DNA from 4 places in the Pelistega sp. MC2 genome. Region 3 is predicted to be linked to each of the others. Evidence: predicted binding sites of a transcription regulator. Region 3 holds the regulator's gene; each other region holds the start of a gene.

Region 1 (7,912 bases), on a different contig from region 3:
TGCATCAATGGCATTAGCCGTCGCTTTTTCCGATGATATTCCTCACCCCCCAATTGATATAGTGCTAACTGTTGAAGAAGAAACGGGTATGGGAGGGGCTAAAAATATTAATCCAGATTGGTTAAGAGCCCCTTATTTAGTGAATCTAGATTCTGAAGATGAAGGGATTTTATTTATTGGTTGTGCAGGCGGTAGAGACGCAACTTTTTCTTTCCCTTTTGTTGCAGAGCCTGTAACCGGTAAAGCATATCGCATACAAGTAGCAGGCTTAAAAGGTGGGCATTCTGGCATTGATATTGATTCTGGTCGTGGTAATGCCAACCTTTTGTTGATACGCGTGTTAGATAAAATTGCACAACATGGGAAATTGCGTCTAATAAATTTACAAGGTGGTAGTTTACGAAATGTCATTACACGTGAAGCATTTGCCGATATTGTATATACGGGGGATGATATAGAGCATTGCCTTAATACCATATCAAGCATTATCAAGGATGAATTGAGTGTTGTAGAGCCAATGCTTGAAATTAGTGCTACTGAACTAACTAAAGATTCACCTCTAGTCGCAATTTCAGAAGAGCAATCGCAACGGATTATTCGTTTTATCCGTGTATTACCTAATGGTGTGATACGTATGAGTGATAGTTTTGAAGGAGTGGTTGAAACATCTATTAGTTTAGGGGTTTTAACGGTAAAAGAGGATAAATTATCTATTCGTTGTCTAATGCGTTCATTATTGGAAACACCTAAGGATGATGTATCTAATCGTTTACAAGCGCTAGCGAAACTGGTTGGTGCTGAATTAGTGTTGAGTGGTGATTATCCGGGCTGGAAACCTGAACCGCAATCATTATTATTGTCCAAATGTAAAGCCTTGTTCAATGAGTTTTATGGTAAAGAGCCTGCAATTGAAGTTATGCATGCAGGTCTAGAATGTGGGATCCTAAAGGGTAGAGCGCCTCATATGGAAATGATTTCTTTTGGACCTAATATTCGTGCCGCCCATTCTCCTAAGGAATGTGTAGAAATCTCTTCAGTAGATGAATGCTGGAAAATTTTATTGAGATTTTTGGAAAATTCCCCTGAAAAATAATCTATTGTCAGACTGTTGATGAAGTTATCCCCATAAATTCATTAGAATCTGTGGGGATACATATTTACAGCCTTGATAAAAATTGGCTTATTTATTTTTGATAGCCTTGTTCGCCATGGCTACTGATATCTAGACCTTGACGTTCATCATCACGTTCAACACGAACACCACCAGTAATTAGGCCAGCAATTTTTAAACCGATAAAAGCAACAACACCACTAATCACTGCTGCAATTAACATACCCTCTACTTGAGACCAAAGTTGAGCAGGGATATCAGCTAATGTTTCTAAGCCAGGACCACCTAAAGGTTTTGCATTGAAAATACCTGTTAAGATACCACCAACAATACCACCTACACCATGAATACCAAATACGTCTAACGTATCATCTACTTTTAACAAACGTTTAAGACCATTCACACCCCATACGCAGAAGATTGCTGTCACGATACCAATAATTAAAGCGGCAACTGGGCTAACTAGAGCAGCCGCAGGTGTAATACCTACAAGACCTGCTACAGCACCTGAAGCACCACCTAGCAAAGAGCTTTTACGACCCATAACGGCTTCTGTTGCTAACCATGCAATTACAGCACCTGCTGTTGCAATAATTGTATTAAATAACGCTAAAGCCATTGAATTGTTTGCTGCTAATGAAGAACCTGCATTGAAACCGAACCAACCCACCCATAATAAGCAAGCACCGATAAAGGTCATTGGTAAATTATGTGGTTGCATAGCTTCTTTACCGTAACCTAAGCGAGGACCAACAACATAAGCAGCAACTAGTGCAGCAACAGCAGCATTAATATGTACAACAGTACCACCAGCAAAGTCTAATGCTTCACCAAATAAGAATCCACCACTTGCCCAAATCATATGTGCGATAGGGATATACGCAAATGTCATCCAAATAGCAATGAAAATTAACACAGCACTAAACTTGATGCGCTCAGCAAAACCACCAATAACAAGTGCACATGTAATACCAGCAAAAGTTGCTTGGAAAGAAGCAAAACTTAATTCTGGAATTGTGCCTGATAATTCATAAGTATCACCTGGAATATTGAACATACCAGAGAAGAAAGCGCGAGAGAAATTACCGAAGAATGCTGTGCTTTCTGTAAAGGCTAAAGAGTAACCATAAGCAAACCATAAAATTTGGACTAATGAAAATACGCCGATTACTTGTGCAAGCACCGATAGAATATTTTTTGAACGAACTAAACCACCATAAAAAAGTGCTACGCCAGGCACTATCATCATTAATACCAGCACGGTTGATATGCCAACCCACACTAAATCTGCACCATTCATTTTTATTCCTTTACGTTAAATTATTTACAACTTAAATTATTTATTTTCTATACTGAATCACGATGATTAAAATTACAGAGCTGATTCGCCCATTTCACCAGTACGAATCCGAATAACTTGTTCGAGATCACTCACAAAAATTTTTCCATCACCAATTTTTCCAGTGGAACCAGATTGGCAAATAGACTCAATAGCAGATTCCACTTGATCATCGCGGATAGCTATCTCTAATTTCACTTTTGGTAAAAAATCAACAACATACTCTGCACCACGGTAGAGTTCTGTATGACCTTTTTGACGCCCAAATCCTTTGATTTCGGTAATGGTTAAACCTTGGATACCAATATCCGCTAATGCTGTACGGACATCATCTAATTTAAAAGGTTTGATAATTGCGGTAACTAATTTCATCTAATTCTCCTGTTGATATACATAGATATTTATTAGTTAACAAGCAAAATTGATGCCAACTTTTTTGTAAGTAATCATTAAATAATTCTGCACTGCAAAATATCAAAATGAGCCTGAAAGTATGTCTATGCACCAAAATAGTGCTTTATGCGTCATTTTGGATAAAAGCAACACAATTTATTTTTATTGACATTGTCTATGTTTAAAGGCATAGTAAGTACTTGATTTTCAAGTAGTAGCTGTTACCGTTATAATTTCGCGTGGTTGTTCTCTTGGGGGTCCTTGTTTTTTATTTACTCAAGAGGAATAGATGATGTCTACAGAAACAGGCAAAGTTAAATGGTTTAACAACGAAAAAGGTTTTGGTTTTATTAAACCTGACAATGGTGGCAAAGATTTATTTGTACATCACTCAGATATCGTAAGTGACGGTTATCGTACACTAAAAGAAGAGCAAGAAGTCTCTTATACTGTAGCTGATGGTCCTAAAGGTCCACAAGCTAAAGAAGTAAAAGCTAAAGCATAAATTAATTAGCAAAGGCGAAGAGAATATTTCTTACTCATTCGTCTATAAAACTTCTATGACGCCTAATCACATAGTGGTTGGGCGTTTTTTCATGCTTGTTTCATGTTTAAATAGTTGGCTTGTTATTGCTATAAAGTGAAACATTAAAAGGCTGGCAAATAATATAAAATACCAAAATCTAAATGATAATTGTTTTTATTATAAATAATGATATATAATATCTCTTGTTGTGATAATTTGCATTTAAGTAAATTATTTTTAGTTAATTTTATTTTCGTAGTATGTCAAAAACATCTGAAGTCTCACAGGGTATACCGCTGCTTTATCGAGTAATAGGGAGCATAGGGTCTGTAGGAATTATCACGGGTAGTATATGGTTGCTGGGTATGAAATCAGACCCAGTACAAGTAGAGATTAAACCAGACCAAGCGGTATTTGTCTCAATCATTAATGAGCCCATTGCGGAAGAAGTTCCTCAGGGCGAACAAGTTGAGTCATTGCCTGCACCAGAAGCTAGGACAGAGTCTGAGAGTAAATCGGATACTAAGCCAGAACCAGAGCCTCAACCTGAAGTTAATTCAATGTTAGAGCCTGATCCAGAACCAGAGATTAAACCTGAACCAGAAATCAAACCTGAACCAGAACCCACACCTATTGCAGAGCCAATAGCGCCACCAAAACCTAAAAAGGTTATGGAAAAACCGAAAAAAATAGTAGAGAAAAAAGATAAACAACAGAAACCGAAACTAGAGAAAAAAATTGAACCACCCAAACAAGAAAGTGTGTTTAAGCCCATAAATTCACAACAATTTACGCCAGTTGGTCAAAAGATAGATTTAAATGCGAAAACAACAAAAGCGTTTGGAAAACCAGAAGGCAAGAAAAATGTATCTGCAGGTAGTGCTAGTGCTGGACCTGTACGTGTGACATCTGTAAATTATTTAGTTAAACCACGACCAGTGATGCCAAGAGTCTCAATGATGAGAAATGAAAAAGGTTTAGTGGTTGTACGTGTCATTATTGATACGAATGGAGCAGTAAAAAATGCTTCTTTACAACGCTCATCATCGTTTGCAGCATTAGATAAAGAAGCCCTTAGAGCAGTTAAACAAGCTCGTTTTAGACCATATGCTGAGAATGGTGTTCCGCGAGAATCAATGGCGGATATTCCAATCGAATTCAAATAAAAGGAAAGTAAAGATGTCTATAGCATGGATTGATGAAATTATAACTATTTACGCACATATTGCGGCACAAGCTACACCAGTGGATAGTGCTGATGCTCATAATATGTGGCATTTTGTTCAGCAAACAGATATTGTTGGCAAAACCTTATTCGGTATTTTAGTGTTTATGGCACTAATTACATGGTATTTGATAATTGTAAAGACTTTGGTGAATTTCCGTCAGCGTCATTTGTCTAGAAGTTTCCTGAAACGATTCTGGAATTCTGCTTCCTTAGAGCAAGTGGATAAAGATTTGCATCAGTATGGAGCTAAGGATCCTTTTGCCCGGTTAGCCAATCAAGCTTTGCATGCTGCAGACCATTACCATCGCTATGGAGCTAGCAATCTTTCTGAAGTGGGTACACATGCTGAATTTGTCACTCGTTCTATGCGTAAAGTTATTGATGAAGAGACGGCTCGCGTGGAAAATGGCTTAACCGTGCTAGGATCGATTGGTTCAACAGCACCATTTGTTGGGTTATTTGGTACAGTATGGGGTGTATATCACGCACTTGTGGGCATTGGCTTATCTGACGGTGTATCTATTAATAAAATTGCAGGTCCTGTGGGGGAGGCTTTAATTATGACAGGTTTGGGATTAGCTGTTGCTATTCCTGCTGTGTTAGCATTTAATACATTTGTACGACGTAATCGTGTTATGTTAAGTAAGCTTGATGGATTTGCCCATGATTTATTTGCATTTGTGACAACAGGTCAACAAGTTGATAACTCAATCCAACGCATTATTCGTACTAAAGTTGCTTCTGAGGAATAATATGGCATTTGGAAGTTTTGATTCTAATGGCTCTAAAACAGGTACTGTATCTGAAATTAATATGGTGCCGTTAATTGATGTGATGCTAGTATTACTAGTAATCTTCATGATTACAGCACCATTGCTTACCCATTCAATAAAGATAGATGTTCCTCAAGTGAGTAGCCAGCCAGCTACGGAAGACCCTAAATCAGTAGATATAGCCGTAGATCCTAGTGGTACTATCTTTGTTGATGGTAGTGAAATGGCTGTTGAACAATTAAATGAGTTTTTTGTTAATAAAGTAAAGCTTAATCCGGAAACTGATTTTAGAATTCGTGCTGATGTTAATACTCGCTATGAAATTATTGCCAAGTTAATGGCAGCAGCTAAAGGATCAGGTGTAAAGCGTTTAGGTTTTATCACTTCACCTTCTTCTTCACAGTCTGGTGCTAATAGAGAAGTAGGAACGCACGAAAAAACTACTTCGGCTACTTTGTCGGAAAAATCAATCATCTCAAGCAAAAGTGACCAGACAAAGTCTCCATAAGTACTAAAGCCTTAGTAGAGTCATTTTTTCTTTTAAGGCAAAAAGCACTCTCGGTGATTGGATAACCTTGAGTGCATTTTGTTATTTATTGGTGTTGTTTAAGAGTATAAGGCAAAGGAAGGATTACTTTTGATCAGGATTATTTGAGTAAAATTTGACGCCGATCTCAATTCTCTCTCTACCTTGGCTTTGTCGATGACGATTAGTATCCCTTAATGAATACACACAACCGCAGTATTCTTGTTGATAGAACTCTTCGCGTTTGCTAATTTCAATCATGCGGGCTGAGCCCCCACCTTTGCGCCAGTTATAGGTCCAATAGATGAGTTCAGGATAACGAGCAGCAGCACGTTCACCACAACCATTAATTTGGTTCATATCTTTCCAACGAGAAATACCCAAAGAACTTGAGATACAGTCAAAACCATGCTCATGAGCATATAAAGCAGTACGCTCAAAACGCATATCAAAACAACTTGTACAACGTTCCCCACGCTCTGGTTCCCATTCTAAACCTTTGACACGAGCAAACCAATTATCTAAATCGTAGTCAGCATCAATAAACTCAATTCCATGTTGTTCAGCAAAGCGGATATTTTCTTGTTTACGAATTTCGTATTCTTTAACGGGATGGATATTTGGATTATAAAAATAAATAGAGTAATCAATCCCTGATGCTAATAGGGCTTCCATTACTTCACCAGAACAGGGCGCACAGCAAGAGTGCAACAGCAACTTTTTGCGTTGGTCAGGTAATTCCAATTTAGGGCGTTTTACATCACAAACAGCAACCATAGTCTTTTATTCAGCCATTCATTGTATTAACAAATTAAGTTTACATTGTACCGTAAAAGTGTTTGGAGACTTATACTTATGTCTATCTTATTCAGTTTTTGCTTCAGCTATTGTATGAGTTGAGTCAAAAACAAGTTCCCACAGTTTTCTGACGTCAGAGCGTTCTTCTTGTAATTGATCCATACTGATACGTGCCTTTTCTTCACCACGTAAACGAATTTCATGTTGTAATTTACGATAGGTTCGATAGGCATTAGCACATTTTTCTGCCAATTCCATAGGGATCAGTCCTGCGTTACCTGCTATTGTTAATAAAGCAATATTACCCAAATTCTCTAGCAACTCATGATGACGGTGGCTATAGCCTAGGACTAAATATTGAGTAATAAATTCCACATCAACCATACCACCATAGTCTTGCTTGATATCAAATAGAGGGGTTGGATTTGGATGGCCGTCTTTCATCTTAATACGCATGTCTACAATATCACGTTTAAGAGTAGCTAAATCACGCTGTTTAAGAAGAATTGAACGACGAACTTTCTCAAATTTTTCGCCAACTTGAGTATCACCAGCAGAAAAACGTGCACGTGTTAATGCTTGATGCTCCCATACCCAAGCCAAGTCATTTTGATAATGTTCAAAGCCATCAATTGATACGGCGAGTAGACCCGCATCACCATCAGGTCGTAGGCGTAAGTCTATTTCATACATGCGACCTGAAGAGGTCATACTGGATAACCATGTACTAAGCCTACGTCCTAGTTTTGCATAGACTTCGACAGCATAGTCAGCAGGATCATCAAAAATAAGAACCAAATCTAAATCCGAAGAATAACCTAACTCCTTACCTCCTAAACGACCATAGGAAATAACAGCAAATTTGGGTTTTTCGGGTAAATCAAATTTAGAGCTTTTTCTTAATTGTTGCCAAGTTCGGTAGAGACTTTCCTCTAAAAGCATATCAGCTAAGGCAGATAAATAATCCGCTAAATGCTCTACAGTTAGTTCATTTTCTAAGTCTTGAGCTAAAAGCTGAAAACTAATAATCTTTTGAGTATCACGCATAAGGTTCATCTGCCGTTCGATGTCAGGTTCACCTTCATGAATGACACTAGCGTCTAAGTCACGATGTAATTGCTCATGTACATTTGCTAAATCAATCGGTTGTAATAGAGTACGCCAATCAATCAAACTATCTAGCAATAGTGGGTTTTTTAGTAGAACTTGTGCCGCTAG
Region 2 (7,912 bases), on a different contig from region 3:
CGCTCTGACAAGGCTTGCTGTTCAATAGGATGTAGCTCAAGAATGATATTGTCATGACTTAAATGCATAACAGCATTCACTGTTTCTGTGGATTCAAATTTAGCAATCCCTCCAGAAAAAGCAACGGAGACAGAACGACGCTTAACAATGGTGTCAAAAGCTTTTTGAAAACTCTCTTTATCCTCAAATAAAGAAGCTACTGTAGCACCGATAAAAGAGCGCCGAGAACGTTCAAAAAGATTTTGAGTGGCTGAATTTACCCACTCAATTTGACCTGCCTCATTGGCAACAATAATGCAGGTCAGGAGTAAATCAAATGTTTGCCATTGTTGTGCTACAGGAGTTAACGTTGTACTAGACATTGTTGAACCTCCTGTAAAACACTTTAATGACTACCGACTTTAAAACTTATAGTGAATAATACAAATCAAACTCAGCTGGATGAGTTGTCATACGTAGACGATTCACTTCTTGCATTTTAAGTTCTAAATAAGCATCTAACATATCATTACTAAATACACCACCACGAGTTAAGAACTCACGATCAGCATCTAGGGCTTCTAGCGCTTGTTCTAATGAAGAGGCTACTGTAGGTACTTTTTTGTCTTCTTCTGGTGGTAAATCATATAAGTTCTTGTCCGCTGGATCACCAGGATGGATTTTATTTTGAATACCATCAAGACCAGCCATTAATAAAGCAGAGAAGGCTAAATATGGGTTAGCTAATGGATCTGGGAAACGAGCTTCAATACGGCGACCTTTTGGATTACTTGTATACGGAATACGAATAGAAGCAGAACGGTTACGTGCAGAATAAGCCAATTTTACTGGTGCTTCAAAATGAGGAACTAAACGTTTATATGAGTTAGTACCTGGGTTAGTAATAGCATTCAAGGCACGAGCGTGTTTGATAATACCACCAATGTAGTAAAGCGCAGTTTCTGATAAACCAGCATAACCATTACCTGCAAATAGGTTTTGACCATCTTTCCAAATAGATTGATGCACGTGCATACCAGAACCGTTATCACCTACGATTGGTTTTGGCATAAATGTAGCTGTTTTGCCATACATATGAGCAACATTATGAATAGTGTATTTCAAGATTTGGTTCCAGTCAGCACGTTGAACTAGCGTACTAAATCGAGTACCAATCTCTAATTGGCCTGCATTTGCTACTTCATGGTGATGAATTTCCACAGGTACACCTTGTTGCTCAAGTACTAAGCACATTTCTGAACGCATATCACCAAAAGAGTCTACTGGTGACACAGGAACATAACCTCCTTTCACGCGAGGACGGTGACCATGGTTTTTACCGTCATAATCAAGCGCACTTGCTGAAGCTGCTTCATCAGAATGAATTTTAACGAAGCGATTATACATATCATCGCCCCAAGAAATACCATCAAAAACAAAGAACTCAGGCTCAGGACCAAAGAAAGCGGTATCACCAATACCTGATGATTTTAAATAAGCTTCTGCACGACGAGCCAAAGAACGAGGGTCACGATCATAACCTTTTAAATCAGAAGGCTCAACTACATCACACGTTAAAATTAGCGTAGGCTCTTCACGGAAAGGATCCATACGTGCTGTTGAAGCATCTGGAATCAATAACATATCAGATGCCTCGATTCCTTTCCAACCAGCAAGAGATGAACCGTCAAAAGGTTGACCTGACTCAAACTTATCTTCATCCACTTGATGAGCAGGTACAGTCATATGATGTTCTTTACCGAGAGTATCTGTAAAACGAAAGTCTACAAATTTAACTTCGTTTTCACTCATTTTATTTAAAACGTCTTGAGCAGTTATTGCCATGTTGATTTCTCCTAAAATCTAAACTTTGTTGAACGATTTCACTAACGTTCAAACTTATCACTTTAGCTAAAGCAATTTCCGTGCCAACTTTTTTACCGTCAGCGCACTGTTTATTTTTTCATTATTGCATTATTTTGGTGCGTTATCAATTTAATAATGTATTATTTTGGTGCATTATGGTTCATTTTGGAACGAATTATTTTTTATAGGCACTACTTTTTATTGTAGTGCACCTTTTAAGATTACAAAGAGGGCTAAATTAAGACAAAAAAACATACTAAGAGCATTACAACTAACTAGTTAATAATGATTATCTTAATTCAATCCATCAAGAACATCTCTTGTAAATCATTCAAATAACGCCAGCCTAGTGCACTGGCTTTTAATCTTGTGGGATCACTATCCAGCAACCCCTTAGAGACCGCTTCGTTTATTTTTGCTGTCATCAGACTCAACGGAACACCACAGCGATCAGAAAAATAATGGGTTGGAACCCCTTGCTTTAATCGCAGTACATTAAGCATAAACTCAAAAGGAATATCTTCCACTGTTAATAATCGACTCTCGGCAAGCTGTTCACTTGTTTTTACTTTTTGCATCCAACTATCTGGATTCTTAACACGTGCTGTTCGTAGAATTTGATTATGCGATGAAATTTTGCCATGTGCCCCAGGCCCTACACCAATATAATCCCCAAATTCCCAGTAATTTAGATTATGTTGACAGTAGGCATTCTTTTTGGCATAAGCAGAAACCTCATATTGCTCGAAACCATGTTGTTGCGTTAAATCAATCAGCATATCTTGCATATCCCCTGCTAAATCATCATCGGGAATACCTTCAGGAGGATATTTGGCAAATACTGTATTAGGCTCTAGGGTAAGGTTATATAAAGATAAGTGTTCTGTTCCAAACGATAGCGCTGTTTGTACATCTTGATGGCAATCTTCCAATGTTTGAAATGGTAAGGCATACATTAAATCTAAATTAATACGCTGAAATGATTGCTGTGCAATCTCAATCGCCTTTTTCGCCTGATAACTATCATGTATACGCCCTAATCGTTTAAGCATCTCATCATTAAAACTCTGAACACCTAACGATAATCTAGTCACGCCTGATGCTGCAAAAGCTTTAAACCGTTCTACCTCGACTGTTCCTGGATTAGCTTCCATCGTAATTTCTGTATAGGGCGCTAAATTGAACAAATTTCTTAATACGGTTAATAAATCATCAAGCGCTTTAGCAGATAACAAGCTTGGCGTTCCACCACCAATAAAAATAGAATGAATTTGACGTCCCCAGACACTTGGTAATACAGAGATCAAATCTTGTTCAAGTGCTTGTAAATATTCTTTTTCTGGTATCTCACCTGAAATAGCGTGTGAATTAAAATCACAATAAGGACACTTTTTAACACACCAAGGAACATGAATATAAATAGACAAAGGCGGCAATGGTTGAGTAAAACTAACTCCTTTGTTTAACGTTGTCATTAGAGACGTTAGTGATGAATGATTAGTGCTATTCTTCGATTTATCTCTAGCTACCTCAATCGGTATCGTCACTCTTTGATTCGATGATCCTGAACTACTTGGCTTATCACGCATTTTTTAACTCAGCTAATAATTTTCTCAATGCTTGCCCACGGTGACTAATACTATTTTTCTCACTTGGTGTTAGCTCTGCAGCAGTCTTACCTAACTCTGGTAGGTAAAAATAAGGATCGTAACCAAATCCATTGTCACCTTTTGCTTGTAAAGCAATACAACCATGCCAAAAAGCTTGAGCAACGATTGGACATGGATCCTGTTCATTGCGAACATATACCAAACAAGCGACATAAAAAGCGGAGCGATCACTTACGTTTTCTAAGGCTTTCAATAGATAAGCATTATTTAAAGCATCGGATTTTTCTATCGCCCCTAAACTTAATGCATAACGAGCAGATAAAACACCGGGAGCACCATTCAAACTAGGTACAACCAAACCGGAATCATCTGCAATCGCAGGTAACCCCGTATGTTTACTCGCAAAGCGAGCCTTAACTAACGCATTTTCTAAAAAGGTAAAATATGGCTCTTCACATTCACCTACACCTAACGCTCCCTGATTAATTAACTCAATCCCTAGAGGAGCAAATAGTTGTTGAAATTCTGCTAATTTTCCTTTGTTATTTGATGCCAAGACAATTTTAGACATGCCACTTTAACCTTAAACTATTTAGTATTACTTTTTAATGTTTGTTCTTGAATAGTAACCAAGGTAGTAATACCCTGTTCAGCCAAATCTAACAACTCATTTAATTCTTTACGGGAAAATGTTTCTCCCTCTGCCGTTCCTTGAACTTCCACAAAACTCCCAGCCCCAGTCATTACAATATTCATATCAGCATCACAGCCTGAGTCTTCAGAATAATCCAAATCCAGCACAGGCTGACCATTTACCATGCCTACAGAAATAGCCGCCACCTTATCTTTCAAAGGATTCTCAGTGATATCACCTTTTGCCAACAAATGCTCAATTGCATCAGCCATCGCAATCCATGCCCCCGTAATACTGGCACAACGAGTTCCCCCATCCGCTTGAATAACATCACAATCCAAATGAATAGTACGTTCACCTAATTTTGTCATATCTACTACGGCACGAAGACTACGTCCTATTAAACGCTGAATTTCTTGTGTGCGTCCTGTTTGCTTTCCCTTAGCCGCTTCGCGGTCAGCGCGAGAATGCGTAGCCCTTGGCAACATACCATATTCAGCAGTAACCCACCCCTGCTCTTTTCCCTTTAAAAAAGGAGGCACTTTATCTAGCACACTGGCATTACAAAGAACATGAGTATTACCCATTTGTATTAACACTGATCCTTCAGCATAAGGAGTGTAAGAACGGGTGATTTTAATTTGACGAAGCTCATTATGCTGCCTACCATTTGGGCGAGTCTGTGTATTCATATTCATTCTCTAAAATCCAATGTAAAATATAGAGTAAATTGTAATCCATATTGCCAACCGGCAAAACCAAGTAGAGAATTTTCCATGATTTATAGCATGACCGCTTTTGCAAGCCAACATAGCGAACACGCCTTAGGACAATTAATTGTTGAGCTCAAAAGCGTTAATAACCGTTTCCTTGACTTACACCTACGTATTCCAGAAGAACTCCGAGCTTCCGAAAGTGCACTACGCGAACTACTCAGTAACCGATTAAACAGAGGAAAAATTGAACTTCGGATTACCCTACAAAAGCATAAAAATTTAGACGATATGCAATTGGATAATGAAGTAGTAGCACTTTGTTTACAACAACTCAATCAAGCGAGACAAATTATTCCTGATACTGGCGCTCCTTCTCTTAGTGAATTAATTACCCTTAGCCAAAACAAACAACTTAGTCAAGATGATGATACATTTGAACAATGGCATCAGCTATTGATAAAGACAACTGATGACGCTTTAGATAACTTTATCCTTAACCGAGCAAGAGAAGGAAAACGCTTAGCTGAAACAATGCTTGGTTACACACAACAAATTCAACAAATATTAGGAAAAATTAGAGAAAAATTGCCACAAATTCATACTGATTATCGCGAAAAATTAACTCGAAAATTACGCGAAAATCTTGAGGCAGTAGCTCCTAACGGCTTCGAACATATCAAAGGCGAAGAGCTAAGTGCTCGCATTGCGGCCGAATCCTCTCTATTTAGTTTACGCATTGATGTAGCTGAGGAACTTGATCGACTAGAATCACATCAAACTGAGCTAGCTACATTACTCCAGCAAGAATCAGACATCACTCAAGGCAACATACCTAAAACTAAAAACAAACAAAGTCTTGGCAAACGCTTAGATTTTCTTTTCCAAGAAATGAATCGTGAAATTAATACCCTAGGCTCTAAATCCACTGCGCTTGAAATCACACAAGCTATCATTGAATTAAAATTGTTAGTTGAGCAATTAAGAGAACAAGCACAGAATATAGAGTAAAACAAAAATCACCCTATAAAATTTGATAGGGTGATTTTCATTAAACCTAAGTTGTAGAAGTTCAGACCAAATCTGACAAATGAGTTGCAAAAAAGAGAGTTTCCCGTTTGAATAAGAGGTGCGAATCTTTTAAACAAACAAAAGGAAACTCTCATGTTACATACTACCAATAATGTGATTAAACATAAAGCAGGACTGCTTAATTTAGCAGAGCAATTAAAAAATGTGTCGCAAGCATGCAAAATTATGGGCGTATCGAGGGATACATTTTATCGCTATAAAGAATTGGTTGAAGAAGGCGGTATAGAGGCACTCATTGATCGTAATAGACGGGTGCCTAACCTTAAAAATAGAGTGGACGAAGCCACTGAGTTAGCGGTGATAGAGATGGCGATTCATTATCCTGCCTATGGTCAACTAAGAATTAGCAATGAGTTGCGTAAACAGGGAATATTTGTATCACCTAGTGGTGTTCGTTCCGTTTGGTTGCGGCACAACTTGGAGAACTTTACCAAACGTCTAAACGCCTTAGAGGCGAAAGTACAGCAAGAAGGAATTATTCTGAATGAGCAACAAATACAAGCTCTTGAACGCAAGAAAGATGAAGAGTAAGCCATGGGTGAGATTGAAACCGCGCATCCTGGCTATTTGGGTTCACAAGATACCTTTTATGTGGGGCATTTAAAAGGGGTAGGACGTATTTATCAGCAAACATATGTCGATACTTACAGTAAAGTAGCGCATTGTAAGCTATACACCTCTAAAACCCCTATTACTTCTGCAGACTTACTTAATGATCGTGTATTACCTTTTTATGCAGAGCATGATTTACCTGTATTACGCATTCTGACAGATAGAGGAACAGAGTTCTGCGGTAAGGTAGAGCATCATGATTATGAGCTTTATCTAGTTATTAATGAAATTGAGCATACAAAGACTAAGGCTCGATCACCTCAAACCAATGGTATTTGCGAGCGCTTCCATAAGACCATTTTGCAGGAGTTTTATCAAGTAACGTTCCGCAAAAAACTCTATGCTGATTTAGATAGTTTGCAAAAAGACCTAGACGAATGGCTTGATTTCTATAATAATGAACGAACTCATCAAGGAAAGATGTGCTGTGGGCGAACACCCATAGAAACATTGATTGATGGTAAACAGATTTGGAACAGCAAAAAGCTGAGCTAAATCTAATCTGACAGACACCGCTTGTCAAACGGGGAACTGTCAGATGAAGTCTGAACTTCTACAAATAATAAAAAAGTAATTCTGGAATTAGCTATACCTTTTTAAATTTTTCACTCTTTATACCTCACCCTTCCCCCACTATCGCCCTACTTACATCCCAAAATGAAATCAGCCCCATTGGTTGGCTAGATGCTTGTCCGTCCTGTGTCACAATAATCGCCTGAATTCTTTTTTGTTGATCAGCAAATAATGAGGCTACTTCATAAATATTTTTCTGTGCAGCGATATAAGCTGTTTCTTGTTTTTTCTCCAGACTTACCACTTGTGTTAATTTGATATTTTTGAGATTAACTGTTCCATCATGAATATTTCTTTCAACCCATCTCGAAATTGTTTTACGGGTCAATAATCCATACTGACCATCGTCTTTTTGAATAATAATTTGTGAATAATCTCGCTCTTTGATATATTGCAAAACATCAATCAATAAGGTATTCAAACCATATACTTTTAAATCTTTACTAGCGATATCAATAGCTTTGGGTGCAGAAATAATTTGTTGTGTAATGGATTTAAATTTATCCACAATTGAAGCATCTGGCGTAAGTACTATTCGCTTTGGATAATATTCATCATGCACAATTAAATTACGAATATTTGCCATGTACTTTAAAAAGCTTTCATGTCTTGCAATAAATATCTGCCGTGATTTAACCTTATCAATCAATGTATAAAAGGGGTAATGACCATCTCCTTCTACTAGTTGATTAAGGTAACTTTCTAATCGATTAAATGTTTGTAAAAATTCTTGAGCGATATCCATGTATTAGTTCCAATCATTCACCATTTTGATAATAATGAATTGAATATAGTTTCTTTTCTTAAAAAATAATTATTGTCAGTATTCCTCT
Region 3 (7,912 bases):
AGAAGTACTTGATACGCTTGTCGAGTGGGCACCAAAGCCTGGCGCTAGACAAGCTCTTGAGCGTGTCGTATCACCTGACGAACCAAAATTTACTGGTGTTGTGTTCAAAGTTCAAGCCAATATGGATCCCGCTCATCGAGATCGCGTCGCCTTTGTTCGTGTAAGCTCTGGGCGTTTTGAGCGAGGGATGCGTTTAAAAGTTAGCCGTACCAATAAAGAGATTCGTCCAAATAATGTCGTGTCATTTCTCTCTCAGAGACGAGAATTACTTGATGAGGCTTATGCTGGCGATGTCATTGGTATTCCTAACCATGGTGTTTTACATCTTGGAGATGTTCTGACAGAAGGTGAAACATTACACTTTACCGGTCTACCTTTCTTTGCACCAGAATTATTCCAAGCTGTAGAGGTAAAAGATCCTCTGCGTTCTAAACAATTACGCACTGGCTTGACACAATTAGGAGAAGAAGGCGCTATTCAAGTCTTTAGACCAGAGGCTGCTGGTGGCGCTTTATTACTAGGTGCCATTGGTCAATTACAATTTGAAGTAGTGGTTCATCGTTTAAAAACAGAATACGGTGTTGATGCACGTTTAATGCCATCTCGTTATACAATGGCAAGATGGTTTACAAGCGATAACCCAGCGGCATTACGCAAATTTATGACGAGTAATGCACAGCATATTGCCTATGATGTAGTTGATGCACCAGCGTTTTTAATTAGCTCTATGGCACAATTACGTGTCGCCGAGGAATTAAATCCAGATATCAAATTCCATGCAATGCGCGAGCATGGTGGTCAAGTCTTTCATGACAATAACTAATTCTTTTAAAGGTTTCTTACTATGAGTTGGCGTTTATTATTTTTTACTTTATTAGTGCTCGCTGGTATAGCAACCGTTGGTGGTCTATATGCAGGCGACTGGTTAATTGATCACGCCCCTAAGCAAGCTAATTTACCTAATATTGATGAGAACGACCCTACACCAAAAGTTGATGCCAATGGAATTCCTATTCTAAATCAACCGCCACAACCACTTATGAGCGGAAAAATGGGCGTAGCAGAAAGCTTACCCACCGTTGATTGGCAGGTAAAATCATCTAACCTAATGAATGGTAAAACAGTAACATCTTCTGGCTCTAGTCTCTCAAATAGTGCACCGCTCAAAAGCACAGAAAATGTTATTAATGCGGGTGCTGTTAGTCAAAATATTACTACTCGCCCAATTAGTAATAATAATACTAGTAATAATAATGCTGGATTTGCATGGGAAGGAGCGTTTCGCAAAGAAATGGCGACTTGTCGTCAGTTAGGCTTTTCTGAAAGACCCTCTTGTATTAGTACGGTTCGTGCGAAATACTGTGGCGCCAATAACGCTTGGGGCAAGATTAGTGATTGCCCTGCACGCTAATTAGCCCTCTCTATAGCACCATTAAAAAAATAACTCTTTAGTAAAAATTATCCCCATAGGTGAACTTGAACTTATGGGGGTTGTTCAAGCCACCCATGGGGGTAACTTAACAAAAAATACGTTTTAGGAGTCAGGATAAAAACTATTCACCCTGAGATTGTGATTGAATGTAATTTTGCAAGCCTACTACTTTGATTAATTCTTGTTGAGTTTCTAACCAATCAATTTGCTCTTCATTATCATCGAGTATATCGGTTAATAACTCTCTTGTCACATAATCCTTAACTACTTCCATATGCTGAATTGCCTCTTTAAGATCAGCATGGAAATCCTTTTCTAAGGCTAAATCACAGGCAATAATATCCTCAACATCTTCACCAATACGAATTTTGCCTAAATCTTGCAAGTTTGGTAATCCCTCTAATAAGAAAACACGCTCAATAATCTCATCTGCATGCTTCATTTCTTCGATTGACTTTTTATATTCAGCCTTACCTAAATTTTCCACACCCCAGTTTTTTAACATTCTTGCATGCAAGAAATATTGGTTAATGGCAGTTAATTCAGTTTTTAAAATTTTATTTAAGAATTTATTAACTTCTTTGGGTGCTTTCATAACAGGCTCCTTGAAGAGTGGTTTACTCTATTCTAACACGCAAAAAAGCCACTCTCAAGCATTTAAAATTAACTTAAGAATGGCTTTAATAAACAATTTAACCTAAAACAGAATAGTTATCGTATAGATTATAATCACTATTTTAATTAAGCGACCTCTTTCCACTTAGCCGTAACGTCTTTAACTTCTAATGCAGATGAATCCGTTGGCGTTTGTAAATACGACTCCGCACAACTCGCACAGCACCCACAACAGGTAGCAACACCAAGCTGGGCTTGCAAATCAGCTAATGTACGGGCACCATTAGCCACAGCCTCTTTGACTGTTTTTTCACTAATCGCATTGCATACACAGACATACATTTTGTTTGCCTCATTATATTCTGAAAAGACATAATGTTGATTATAGTCCGCTCAATGATAAAGTCAAGCAAAAATCATTCTCATTTCGTTTTATGATACAGTTTGCAATTAACTCCTTAATGTCTGTTGTTTTGCTGCAAAATGACGACATGTTAATGACAAACGTTCCTTCTAGATTGTTTGAGTTTATTCACTACCGCTCAATAATGCTTGCGCTTTACGTATAGATGTAGCAGGTATATTCATCCCCTCACGATATTTGGCCACTGTTCGTCTGGCAATAACAATTCCTTGTTTTTCCAGCAAATTAACAAGCTTGCTATCCGATAGCGGCTTAGCTTTATTTTCTTGCTCAATAAGTTGCTTAATTTTTAACTGTACAGAGGCAGCTGATGCATCTTCTCCCTCTTGAGTAGCAATCGCATTTGTAAAAAATCGTTTTAACTCAAAAATACCATGAGGAGTAGCAATAAATTTCTGATTTACTGCTCGAGAAATAGTTGATTCATGTAACGATAACTGATCAGCAATCACCTTTAAAGTCAATGGTTTCAAGGCGGATAAACCATGCTCAAAAAAAGCGTATTGCTCCTGCAAAATAGCTTGTCCAACCATCAAAATCGTTGCAAACCGCTGATTCAGCTGTAACATAAAGAGCCTTGCTTGTTTTAGCTGTTCATTCATAGCAGCATTCTCAGCTAAACGCTTTTTATCCATAACCTTAATGACACGTTCATAGTCTGGTTGAATACGTAATTTAGGTAATACCTGAGGATTTAAAACAAGTTCCCACTTACCCTCTACATAGCGACATAATAAGTCAGGAATAGCAAAATCAGCTTCTTTACTGCTATATAAGCGTCCCGGTTTTGGATTCAACTGCTGAATCAGATGATGGACTTGCCTTATACTTTCTATATCAGTTTCTAACCACGTTAACAATTGTTGGACATCCGCTTTAGCTAAGGCCTCTAGACCTGCAAAACCTCGTTTACATATCTGTCTCGCTTTTTCAATAATCCCCTCATCAATATCCAAAGAAAGTGTCAAGATGTCATCATCCAGCTGCAATAGCAAACATTCCGCTAAATTACGAGCCCCTATCCCAGACGGTTCAAAACTTTGCAATATCCTTAAAGCATATTGGAGCTCTGTCAATGAAACATCCTTATCCAACTCCTCTGATACTAATGTTGTCAATTCTGCTAAATCACTACTTAAATAACCGTTATCATCCAAGTCACCGATTAGATAACTAACCAAACTTTTTTGAAAATCATCCACGTCGCTCGTGCTTAACTGTTCAAGTAAATAATCTTGTAAACTAATAGTTGCTATAATTTCAGGGGTATAATCGTCCTCATCAAAGGTCGATTGATACATTGAAAAATCTTCAGCCTCTGTATTGGCATATTCGAGCAAAGAATCCGATTCTCCCTGTCCTTGATTGGTTTCATCAAATCCATTATTCAAATCAAGTTCTAGCATGGGATTATCAAGCAGCATTTTATTTAATTCTGCTTCTAATTCAACCCCTGAATATTGCAATAACTTAAGAGACTGTTGCTGTTGAACGGTCAGTGTCTGTTGCTGACTAACAGTGGCTGTAACTCCTTGACGTATACTTACTGGCATTATCTTATGACACCATCAGCTTCAAAAAAATTAGACATTTCACTTCTAAATAAAACCTTATTTCGGCTCGCCCTTCCACGCTTAGTTCTTCGCTCTGTGGTGGTACTGATTTGTGTAATCCTATGGATTATGGTTGCACAATGGATTTTAGCATTTGGCGCTAAACAAGACTATGCTTTCTTAGCAAGTTATAGTAACCAAATTGTTGACTATCTCAATAGTATCAATAAATATATTTGGTGGGGATTAGTACTATTTGGGTCTGTATTACTTTATTTCATTCTTTCTGGGTGGATTAGCTCAAGCCTCAAAAAGGCGAGTCATATTGTACCTAACCAAGAAGTTATGGAGGAATTAATACCGAAGCTTTCCAAAAATGCACAGCACGTTTTGCTATGGGTTTGGAACGATCAACGCGAACCTATCACCATTCAGAACCTATATGACACACGTAATCAATTACGTCACGATCGCATTAGTCGCCTCGCTCAAATCAACCGACAACGTGAATTACTCGGATATTCAATGCTTCCAACGCAAGCAGAGAAAGACAACCAACGTGAGCTTGAAAAAGTAGAGCATGTTCTCGGTAATATCGATTTAAACCTGACTAAAGAAGATTCCCCTACTCACTAAAAACAACAGTTTTTTGAATTTTTGGTCTACTACTTGATTTTTTTCTTAATTTAAGTTGATAATAGAGACACTATGAATATGCAAATTCCTCAACATTCTTCTTTGCAAAATCACTTCGTTGCAAGTGAGGACACAACTCGTGCATATTCTTCTCTGTTACTGCTCGATTTAGTGATCGGTTGCTGAGCCTTGAGCTTCAGTGGTGCTCCGCAGCCTTTATCAGCCACTCAGGATTTAAGTTTTTATTATTAAAAATCCCAGTGTGTGTATCGGCAGTACCCTTGTACACTGGGAATATAGAAATTAGATAGGTGCAAAAATGCTTTCTAACCCAGCGTCAAAATATATACCATTCAAACCTTTTAATCGTCCATTTACTGAGCGTACATGGCCAAACAATACCATTTCAAAGCCTCCTATATGGATGAGCACTGATTTACGAGATGGTAATCAATCCCTTATTGAACCAATGAGTGTTGAACGTAAATTACGTTTTTTCAAACATCTAGTACAAATTGGTTTTAAAGAAATTGAAGTAGGCTTTCCTTCTGCATCACAAACGGATTTTGATTTTGTAAGAACCTTGATTGATGACAAGCTTATTCCTAATGATGTCACAATCATTGTGTTAACTCAGGCACGTGAAGATTTAATCAATCGTACCGCAGAAGCTTGTGCTGGCACTAAAAATGCCATGATTCATATGTATAACGCAACTGCTCCTGCATTTCGCAAAATTGTCTTTAAAATGAGCCAAGAAGAAGTGCTCAACTTTGCGGTAGCAGGCACTAAATTAGTGAAAGCCGCAATGGCAAAATATCCAGAAGTTAACTGGCGTTTCGAATATTCTCCAGAAGTATTTAGTACCACAGAGCCTGATTTTGCCGTCTCTGTATGTAATGCTGTCGCTGCAGAATGGGGTACAGCTCCTGACCGCAAAATTATTTTCAACTTGCCAGCAACAATTGAGTCTACAACGCCTAATATTTACGCTGACCAGATCGAATATTTCTGCAACAACATTAACGATAGAAAAAATGTCATTGTCAGCGTACACCCTCACAATGACCGTGGAACAGCAGTCGCAGCGGCTGAATTAGCCATGATGGCAGGTGCTGACCGCGTGGAAGGTTGTTTATTTGGCAGTGGTGAACGTACTGGTAATGTAGATTTAGTTACTCTTGCATTGAACCTTTACACTCAAGGTATCAACCCTGAATTAGATTTCTCTGATATTGATGCTGTTCGTTTAACCGCAGAATATTGTAACCAATTACCTGTTCATCCAAGACATCCGTACGTAGGTGATTTGGTATTTACAGCCTTCTCTGGCTCTCACCAAGATGCCATTAAAAAAGGATTTGCACAACAAAAACCAGATGCGCCATGGGAAGTGCCTTATCTACCAATTGACCCTGCTGATTTAGGTAGAAGTTATGATGCAGTTATTCGTGTCAATAGTCAATCAGGTAAAGGAGGAATTTCTTATCTCCTAGAGCATGAACATGGTTTAAATCTACCTCGTCGCCTACAAATTGAATTTAGTCGTGCTATTCAACGTGTAACGGATGAGACAGGTACAGAGGTAAATGGAAATGCTGTCTATGATATCTTCAAAAAAGAATATCTCGAACAAAGCACCCCTTGGTCTTTAGTAAATCATCGAATTAGTACTATTTCAAATGGAGATGGTAGCAATACGTTCATTATCGAAGCAGAATTAAAAAATGGTAATGAAGTAAAATCTATCAAAGGACAAGGTGATGGCTCTATCTCCGCATTTATTAATGCCTTAAACTTACCTATTCGCTTTATGGATTATCATGAACATGCATTAGGATCTGGTGAAAATACCAATGCCGTATGTTATGTAGAATTACGCTTAGACGACTCACCAACAGGGTTCGGCGTAGGTATTCATAAAGATATTGTTACGGCCTCTTTTGCTGCTGTTTTAAGTGCCGTCAATCGTCATCTAAATACGAAGAAATAAATCATTTCTTCTTAAAACTGTAGTAAGCCTCTAATCAACCATTGAATGGGATTAGAGGCTTTTTTATGTCTCATTTGTTATAAAGAGTGCTAATTACCACGCACTACCTGATCGCCAAACTACTTGATCATTTTCATTCTTTAATGCTTCTTTCATCATAGACAACAATGGAAAAGCACGCTGGGCAAGACTTACCGCTTCCTGTACTGGATGCACTTTTTCATCGCCTCTGGCATCTCTTTCATCTTCTTCTTTGAAACTATCTTGAGAGTTTTCCTGCTTATTCTTAGAAATGGCTGCCTCAAGACTGGCAATACTATCAGCCAATTGCTGATGCGTAATAACTCCCTCTTTAGGCATACTGTCATAGCCACGTCCCATTGCATTTAATACAACCAAGGCATGTTGGTCTAACATCAATACATCACCGCTTGATTGAGAAGAAAATGTAATCAGCATAAGTAATACTCCTTATGGTTAAAAAGCCTTATCACCTATAGGCAATAAAAATCTATTGAGTAAGAATTCCATTGTACCTTTATTCCTATCAGGATAGCCAAATGAAATATTTACTATGGATATTCAGTTTATGCTGTTTTATTTTATCTACGCAAGCCCAAGGTCAAACTTGTACACCAGCCAAAACCGGTAACCCTTGCTCTAGTTCTTCAAGATCTCCCTCACTCAATCTAGGTGCAGGCAATCCTATTCATTTAATGAGTGGTAATAAATTTCAGCAAGAAGATGATTTATGGATGCGATTATCTGGACTAGAAATTGTTCGCTACTATAATTCGTTCTCCTCTACTCCTAGCGTCATGGGTGTTGGTTGGCAATCCTCTTACACTACACAATTATTTCCATTCAAACATAACTGGCAAATTATTCTTGATGATGGGCAACGAGTAATGTTTCACCCTCCTGATGGATTACAAGCACAAGCTATTGAGCACCATCAAGGGTATTTATTACATGACAATACACATTGGAAATGGATTACCCCCCAAGGTCTTATACGTACTTTTGATGCTAATGGTTATCTTATAGAAGTCTTTATTCCAGGCTTTCCAACCATTTATATTCAACGGGCAGAAAAGGATGCTCCCGCACTAATCTCTAGCATAAGCTCAGGGGATGAAACACTGCGTTATTATTATCATCGAACACCGCAAGGCGTAGTATTACAAAAAATTGATAGCCCTATCGGCAGCTATTTCTACGATTATGATATTCCTGTAGGTCACCAACATTATCGTTTA
Region 4 (7,912 bases), on a different contig from region 3:
TGCCATATGGATTACCGGTAATATCTTTTTATTTCAGCGTTTAGGGGCAGTACAAACAGCAATTTTTCCTATATTAGGCCAAATTATTAGTAGTGTGCTGATTGACCATTTTGGCTGGCTTGGAGTGAATATAAAAGAAATTACATCACTCAAAATTCTGGGGTTAACGTTAGTAGTAGCCGGTATTTTGGTCTCAATTACATTACCTTTTAATAAAGCAAAGTTAGTCACACCTACTCATGAGCAGTTAGATAAAAATGAGTCATCCTCTTGGACAATATGGTTATGGCGATTGTTTGGGATTAGTGGAGGGATAGTGATTGTTGTTCAAAGTCCAATCAATACGCAGCTTAGCCATTATTTAGGCTCACCAATACAAGCCTCGTTTACTTCATTTTTTATAGGGATGATAGTGTTGATGATTGTTTATCCTTTTACAGATAAAAAATTGACAGCTATTACACGCTTATATGAGCCTAATCGTCCTTGGTGGATATGGATGGGGGGCGTACTTGGTGGATGCTTTGTGATGCTAAGTGTAATTCTAGTACCATGGATTGGCGTCAGTCAGATGCTAGTGTTGGTATTGCTAGGACAGCTTTCTGGAAGTCTATGTGTGGATACGCTTGGGTGGTTTGGTGTGCCAAAGAAAAAAATTCTTATGCCACAGCTTATTGGTATTATGATGCTAGTAGTAGGTGTGGTGATTATTCGCTTAATCTAAGTTTTTATCACTATTAAAATAAAGGCTTTTCAGTAGTTGTAAATAAAACCAATACATCAAATAAGCTGTATTGGTTTTATTGATTTAAGGAGAGAATTAAATAGAGAAAAATTATTTTTCTATTTTAGCAGCACTAACTTCGATTTCAACAAGGTAGTCAGGATTTGCTAAAGCAGCAACTTGGAATGTAGATCTGACAGGCATATTAGGTTGCTCTGCTGTCCCAAAGAATTGTGTATAGCCTTCCATAAAGCCTTTGAAGTCCATTTTATTTTCTTTGTTTTTGTCAGCAACTAAGTAAACTTGCATTTTTACTACGTCACCCATTGTTAAGTTATATTCTTTTAGCTTCGCTTCGATTTTTTTAAGAACATTAATTGTTTGCTGTTTTGTGTCACCAAAAGATTCACCTTCTTTAGAAGGAACAGTGCCACTTAAGTAGTAATTTGTAGCAGCAGAAGGCACTACAACGACTGAAGAAATTGGGAAATTAGGAATTGGCTCGCGTTTAATCTCTGCTGCTTGAGTGATAGATAGAGGTAGTGCTAAAGCAGCCATTGTAAATACTGTAGATAATAATTTCATAAAAAGCTCCTAAAAAAATTAACGGAATTTAGCGACATCTTCAGCTGTCACTTTGTCGGTATAATGATTGCCAAAGTTAGAACGTACATAATTAATTGTTTCGGCAATTTGACTGTTGGTTAGTTGATCACGGAAAGGAGGCATTCCTTTTTGACCATTCATCACAACGAATTTCATATATTCAGGGGTCACAAGTTTGTGATTGCCCGCAAGTGCTGGGAAATGCCCTGCGCCTGTTGCTCCTTTTGCATCTTGCATATGGCACGCTGCACATACATGGTGGAAAATATCTTTACCTGTTGTATAAGGGTAAGGAGAAGAACTAAGATCAATCACGGCACTATCAGCAAAACTTTGAGAGCTTAGTAAGAGTGTAGTAGCGAATGAAAATAATAGTTTTGATAGCTTCATGAGATATTCCTTAAAGGGATTGAACTTTTTTATGCAAACGAGTGATAGCGTCAATAGCGGATGTCACTGCACCTTCTTGCCATGCTGGAATGTAAGAAGCATGTTCACCAGCTAAGACAATACGTCCATCAATTTGACATAGATTTTCATAATGTTGTTTGCGTTTTTCTTCTGTCCATGCGCCATAACAACCTAAGATCCAAGGTTGACGACTCCATGCCCAGCTAAACCCATTTTCAAATTCTTCTTTAATTTGAGGGTGAATTTGAGCACCTAACTCAATCGCTTTAGCTACACGTTCCTCGGGTTCCATTGCGGTAAATTCTAATGCTTTAGGTCCAAACATATAGGCATTTAGTAAAATGCCTTTACCTGAGGAGAAATAGCCATGATTAGGATAAGCAATTTGTGTAATTGGTAAGTTTGTATAAGAAATACCACCATAGATATGCTCATCTTCTTCCCAGAATCTACGCTTATATTGCCCAGCAATTTTGACTGAAGAAGCATAAGGAACACTGTTAATAGCGTCTTGCATAGGCTTACCTACATTCATTGGAATTTGTGAAAGCACAGAAAGAGGGGTAGTATTAACACACCATTCGGCTCGTTCTTGTTTAAGCTGACCACCTGCTTGATTGTCTTTATAGAAGATAGTGACGCCTGTATCGTCTTGTTTAATCTCTACTACTTGAGCATTGTATTGGATGATATTGCCAAGCTCCCGACCAAATGCCTCTCCAATTTTACCCATGCCTCCTTCTGGTTCAAACATAGTATGTTGGAACTCATCAAAGAAATGGATATTCATGTTTTTCCATAAATCACTTTTCACAATCTCATTGAGAGGAATAATTTCTGAAGCTTCAGGTAATGCACTTAAACCACCACCAGGATGTTTTTTATAACCACGATAAGCACTAGTTTCTAGGCTAGTTACATAGTCAAACTTATCGTTTAGGACACCGAAGCTTTTTAATGAGTCCAATAATTTTTCTTTGTCTTCTTTTGAAAAGTTCAAATCTAAAGCATTTTGATTAATAGATTTAGATAAGAGTTCAGAGAGCCCACCTTTATAATCATTAATAATTTCACGATAACGCTGAGGCTTTCCATTAAAAGCATTAGTATTATGTAAGTAGCTATTAAAGTTTAATTGAATAAATGGAATCATCTTGACGTTTAATCGTTTACAGTACTCCAAGATACCATAGTGGTTATAGGGGATACGCCAAGGACCAGGGTTAAAATAAAGACCTGAATCAAAACGGCATAATTGTTTAGTGCCATTGATTTCAGTATATTCCTTACCTCTATAAACACTGATATTACGACCACCAGAACGGTTTTGATATTCTAAGATTTTTACTTGATAACCAGCATTACGAAGCTCAAGTGCAGAGACCATACCTGCTATTCCCGCACCTAGAATAATAATCTTTTTCCCATTCCCATTACCTTCTAATTTAATAGGCCCAGTGTAGTGTGATTCAGCAGCAAAACCTAGACTAGTCATAGCTTGATACATGGCGGCACTACCAGCGGTATAACCAATCATAGCTAGCAATTTACGTCTAGAAATATTAGGGATTATGTTTGACATACTTTATGTACTCCTAAAAAACGGCGTTGTTATTTTTATAAATAAGCAAATAGCATGCCAATATTTAATATTTAATTTAAATTTAAAAAAACACCAATAAATCAGTTGTTTATTTAATTAATTCAAATTTAAATAAAAACTAGTGAAAATCTTTATGCACTAAAAAGAGCTGAATGCACAAGTTTTAAACATATGCTTGATGCTTTATGGTGCAGCACAGCAATATTAGTTTTTAATTCTGATGAAATTGTCATGGAGACTAATTTTTTGTCTAAGTTAAAAAGGAAAGTGAGTAAAATACTGTCAGATTAGATTTACAAAGAGGTTTGTTCATGTCTGAAAACCAATTAAGATGGATTGCTGCACGAGTGGATGATGTGAGAGAGGTTAATCCGCAACAGATGCAGATTGGGCTTTTTTTACCATCTTTTGCCCGGTTTATACAGCTTCCTGAGCAGTCAGTTATTGATGTTAAAACACCATCTGGATTGATACGTGAATATCCTATCGTCGCCATTGAGGCATCTACACAAACAATTACTATTGAGGTCATAAGGCAAATTAATGCAGCTGGAGAATCTACAAGTTTGCTTGATGGTATTGATCTAGACCAAATCATTGAAATTAGTGCACCTAGAGAGTCGCACAAATTAACGCAAGAAGATATTGATTTTTATGTTACCTTTGCACGTAAAGGTGTGACCATAGCCATTCCTAAGGAAATGAGTATTGCTGATGCGATGCGTGAGCATCATTTAACAGTTAATACATCCTGTGAATATGGTGTTTGTGGTACTTGTTATGCTACTGTGTTGAGTGGTGAGATTTTGCATGAAGACACTTATTTGACAGAAGAAGAAAAAAGCAAACAAGATTGTATGATGATATGTGTTTCAAGAGCAAAGCCAGGCACAACCATAGTATTGGATTTATAAGGATAAGCATAAAATAAGGGGAATAGCTAGCAATACGCCTCTTTCCCCTTATCGCCTAGCGTTAAAAGTGCTTTATTTTAGGCTTGATTGATCAACTCATCAGTTTTTGCTGCCATAATAAAGTCATTGCGGTGCAATCCTTTGATGCTATGGGACCACCAAGTAACAGTGACTTTCCCCCATTCTGTTAGAATGCCTGGGTGATGGCCTTCAGATTCAGCAAGCTCAGCTAATTGATTGGTAAATACCATCGCTTGTTTAAAATTCTTGAATTTGAATTCACGTTGTAATTGCATGATGTTATCGACCACTATGGCTCGCCATTCTGGAATCATTTTGATCAGTTCAGCAAGTTCTTCATCGCTTACTTTTGGTGCATTGGCTTGACATGCTTCACATGTTTGTTTGTTTAAGGGTTGCATAGTGTTTTTCTCCTATATGGTAAGACTAGGATGAGGAGAAAAAAGGCCTTTCTCCATCGCTATATGAATCTCTGACATTAAATCAGCTTGAGCAAGTTCAAATAATTGATCTAGATGATTTAGAACATAATAAATCGGTTGAATTCTATCAATACGATAGGGGGTTCGTAGTACGTCTTGAAGAGAAAATTCTCTATATTCAGGCTCACCACTTAAAGCGTATACCGTTTCTTGAGGAGAACTGAGAATACCACCACCATAAATGCGGCGTTGCGCATCGTTATTGCCGACCAGACCAAATTCAATAGTAAACCAATATAATCTGGCAAGAAAAGAACGTTCTTCTTTGCTAGCAATAAGACCTAATTTGCCATACGTTTCATTAAAGGCCGCAAAGGCCGGATGAGTTAAGAGGGGACAATGTCCCGCTACTTCATGGAAAATATCGGGTTCTTGGATATAGTCGAAGTCTTCTCGGCGACGAATAAACGTAGCAACAGGAAAGGATTTATTGGCTAGTAATTCGAAAAATCTTTTGAATGAAATTAATGCGGGTACTGCGGCTGTACGCCATCCAGTTGTAGAAAGTAATACGTCATCAATTTCTTTTAGTTGAGGAATAGTTTGTATTGGAAGATTTAATTTTTTAAGTCCTTCTAGGTACTCTGGGCAAGCTCTATTAGGAAGTGCTTGCTGTTGGCGGGTAATTAATTCACTCCAAATTTGATGCTCGTCAGCAGGATAACGAATAATGCCCTGTTCATCTGCCTGGCGAGCGACATATTCATGTTGCTCTGCAGTCATTATTTACTCTTGAATAAAAATTTAATCCTCCAATTTAACAAGAAAGAATTAGAAAAAATATAAGCGTAAATACTGATGCAAAAATATAAAAAGAGTTATCTAGAGAGGATGAAGTTAAAAGGTTGCTCGTAAAAAAAGTATAGATATATTGCCATAACTAAAGAGTAGTCATCTATCGTAATAATAGATGACTACTCTTTGTGTTGTAGGAGAAATGATATTAGCTAATGCCGTACTTAAGGATTTATTTAGAGCCTAGTGCTTTCTCTAAACTTTGTGTGAAGCGCTCAGCATTTTGGAAACCAATCACACGCACTTGAGTATTTTCTTGACCATTAGGGGTAAAGAAAATAATGCCTGGTGGTCCGAATAGTTGGAAAGCTTTTAGTAATTCTCTATCGTCCTTGGTATTCTTTGTGACATCCACTTGTAGTAAACGGAAATTTTTTAGTAATGTCTGAACATTAGCATTAGGGAAGGTGAATTTTTCCATTTCAACACATGAAACGCACCAATCTGCATAGAAGTCTAGTATGATGGGTTTGTCCGTACTAGCAAGTATTTGTTTCAGCTCAGATAGCGTATGAATACGTTCAAACTTGACATGAGAAAGCGTCGTTTCTTGAACCGCTAAGGGGTGTAAAACACTACGTGAACCTATACCAAAACCAATGACTAATAGAATAGCCCAGATAACTGCTAGCCATCCCACGAGTTTTAATAAGAGGGTCGTAAAATTTGGAAAGGGCTTATAGCCTCTAAAGGTGCCAATGACATAGGCAAACGCTATGGCTAAAGCCGCCCACAATAGCATAGGTAGCCAATTGGGTAGTAGTGGGGCTATCATCCATAAGGCGGCCGCAAACAATAATAAACCACATACCTTTTTGACACTATCCATCCATGCTCCTGCCTTTGGTAAGAGAGCGCCAGAACTTGATCCCAATAAAATGAGTGAAACGCCTTGCCCCCAGGCAAGTAGGAAGAGGATAAGTCCTCCTTTTACAATATCTCCCGTTTGAGATATAAAGAGTAAAACACCGGCTAATGGTGCAGCGACGCACGGCCCACAGATTAATGCAGAGATCATCCCCATTAATAATGCTGCCCCACCTTGTCCAGCAGGCAATTTATTCACAATATTATTAAGTTTTGTTTGTACGGAAGCAGGCATCTGCATGTTATATGCACCAAACATAGCAATGCCGAAAATAACGAGGAATAAGGCAAAGATACCTAACACCCAAGGATTCTGAATCCAATTGGCAAGGGCAGCACCAATGGAAGCGGCAATAATACCTAAGAGGGTGTATACGATGGATGTACCTAATACATATAACAATGTTAGGCGTAAGCTATGAAAGCGTGATTGTTGCTGTTTTTGGCTACCCACAACAAGAGATAAGAGGATAGGCAACATTGGTAATACGCACGGCGTAAAAGATAATGCCAAACCAAGTAAAAAAGCAACGGCTAACATATGCCATAGACTAGCATTATGCAACCATGATGCAATTTCTGTGTCCCCAGCATTAAGAAGATCTAAGGAGTTTTTTTCTGGTGCAGAATCTTTGAGAGTTGAATTGTTATCACTCGTAGACGTATTTAATTCACGTTGGGCTTCTTCACTGGAGATAAGGCTAAAATTATTTGCTTCTTTAGGAAGGGCAATGTCATAGCCTGTACTGGTAATAGTCACGGGCAAATAATAATACATTGGTGGGTAGCATAGACCAGCATCAGCACAACCTTGAGCCGTCACTTCTAAGGTAAATGATGGGGTGTCTGTAGGAATAGGTATAGTCACTAATGATTGGTGATGATAAACCTCCATTTCCTTATTAAAGGTGGGGTCAAATTTAATATCGCCTTTGGAGTAACTGATGCTTGTTGAATTAAGTAAATCGTGTTCTTTATTATCAATGATGGACCTAAATTCAAACCTTTCTTTATACATATAGTAGCCATCAGCAACTCCAAATTGAAGGTTGAGCTGATTTTCATGGCTAATATTTGCGTAGAGTTTAAAGGCTTGGTTAGGCTCCAAAAAATTTTCTTGTGCTTGTACGGGCTGAACAGAGACATTAAAAATAATACTTACTAATGCCAAAAGGAAAACGGTATAAAGACGATTTATTAAAGCTATCATTTTCTTGCTATTCTGTTGTTTGTTGGTTAATCCAAGTGAGGTATTCAGAGTCGCCTCCGATGATGGGTAAGCAAATAATCTCCGGTACTTCATAGGGGTGCAACTCTTTTATTTTAGCCATGCAAGCTTGTTGCTTAGCTGTAGAGGTTTTAATGGTAAGGATAATTTCCTCGCTACCTTCTAAATTATCTTGCCAGAGATACATGGATAGACCCATAGGAGAAAGATGCACACAGGCAGCATACTTATCCTCAACCAAAATATGAGCGAGACGTTTAG

Evidence for each region. The regulator sigma-54, encoded in region 3, starts transcription at its own class of promoters, with help from an activator protein. The targets are predictions, from matches to a motif close to TGGCANGNAANCTGCTTT.
Region 1: the regulator sigma-54 is predicted to act here: its motif matches at 2,863-2,880, upstream of glnK (P-II family nitrogen regulator).
Region 2: the regulator sigma-54 is predicted to act here: its motif matches at 1,893-1,910, upstream of glnA (type I glutamate--ammonia ligase).
Region 4: the regulator sigma-54 is predicted to act here: its motif matches at 3,366-3,383, upstream of BQ4443_RS00415 (flavin monoamine oxidase family protein).

What each region holds. Positions count from the first base shown of each region.
Region 1 covers NZ_LT628275.1:646,705-654,616, forward strand. Annotated here, with positions in the region: gene BQ4443_RS08580 (aminoacyl-histidine dipeptidase) at 1-1,093, shown strand, start outside; gene BQ4443_RS08585 (ammonium transporter) at 1,185-2,411, opposite strand; gene glnK (P-II family nitrogen regulator) at 2,484-2,822, opposite strand; gene BQ4443_RS08595 (cold-shock protein) at 3,136-3,348, shown strand; gene BQ4443_RS08600 (energy transducer TonB) at 3,735-4,535, shown strand; gene BQ4443_RS08605 (MotA/TolQ/ExbB proton channel family protein) at 4,549-5,349, shown strand; gene BQ4443_RS08610 (ExbD/TolR family protein) at 5,351-5,878, shown strand; gene BQ4443_RS08615 (epoxyqueuosine reductase QueH) at 6,002-6,673, opposite strand; gene glnE (bifunctional [glutamate--ammonia ligase]-adenylyl-L-tyrosine phosphorylase/[glutamate--ammonia-ligase] adenylyltransferase) at 6,761-7,912, opposite strand, start outside.
Region 2 covers NZ_LT628274.1:539,446-547,357, forward strand. Annotated here, with positions in the region: gene glnL (nitrogen regulation protein NR(II)) at 1-362, opposite strand, end outside; gene glnA (type I glutamate--ammonia ligase) at 409-1,824, opposite strand; gene hemW (radical SAM family heme chaperone HemW) at 2,145-3,320, opposite strand; gene rdgB (RdgB/HAM1 family non-canonical purine NTP pyrophosphatase) at 3,427-4,026, opposite strand; gene rph (ribonuclease PH) at 4,044-4,787, opposite strand; gene BQ4443_RS04330 (YicC/YloC family endoribonuclease) at 4,866-5,813, shown strand; partial or broken gene BQ4443_RS04335 (IS481 family transposase) at 5,967-7,001, shown strand; gene BQ4443_RS04340 (DUF294 nucleotidyltransferase-like/CBS domain-containing protein) at 7,126-7,824, opposite strand; gene BQ4443_RS04345 (Fic family protein) at 7,912-7,912, opposite strand, start outside.
Region 3 covers NZ_LT628276.1:248,694-256,605, forward strand. Annotated here, with positions in the region: gene BQ4443_RS11515 (peptide chain release factor 3) at 1-823, shown strand, start outside; gene BQ4443_RS11520 (hypothetical protein) at 845-1,411, shown strand; gene bfr (bacterioferritin) at 1,554-2,027, opposite strand; gene BQ4443_RS11530 ((2Fe-2S)-binding protein) at 2,174-2,389, opposite strand; gene rpoN (RNA polymerase factor sigma-54) at 2,576-4,024, opposite strand; gene BQ4443_RS11540 (hypothetical protein) at 4,031-4,660, shown strand; gene leuA (2-isopropylmalate synthase) at 4,980-6,653, shown strand; gene BQ4443_RS11550 (DUF1840 domain-containing protein) at 6,747-7,112, opposite strand; gene BQ4443_RS11555 (phospholipase effector Tle1 domain-containing protein) at 7,214-7,912, shown strand, end outside.
Region 4 covers NZ_LT628273.1:68,136-76,047, forward strand. Annotated here, with positions in the region: gene BQ4443_RS00400 (DMT family transporter) at 1-724, shown strand, start outside; gene BQ4443_RS00405 (RidA family protein) at 836-1,309, opposite strand; gene BQ4443_RS00410 (c-type cytochrome) at 1,328-1,720, opposite strand; gene BQ4443_RS00415 (flavin monoamine oxidase family protein) at 1,731-3,323, opposite strand; gene BQ4443_RS00420 (2Fe-2S iron-sulfur cluster-binding protein) at 3,656-4,258, shown strand; gene BQ4443_RS00425 (4a-hydroxytetrahydrobiopterin dehydratase) at 4,336-4,680, opposite strand; gene phhA (phenylalanine 4-monooxygenase) at 4,693-5,484, opposite strand; gene dsbD (protein-disulfide reductase DsbD) at 5,729-7,633, opposite strand; gene cutA (divalent-cation tolerance protein CutA) at 7,641-7,912, opposite strand, start outside.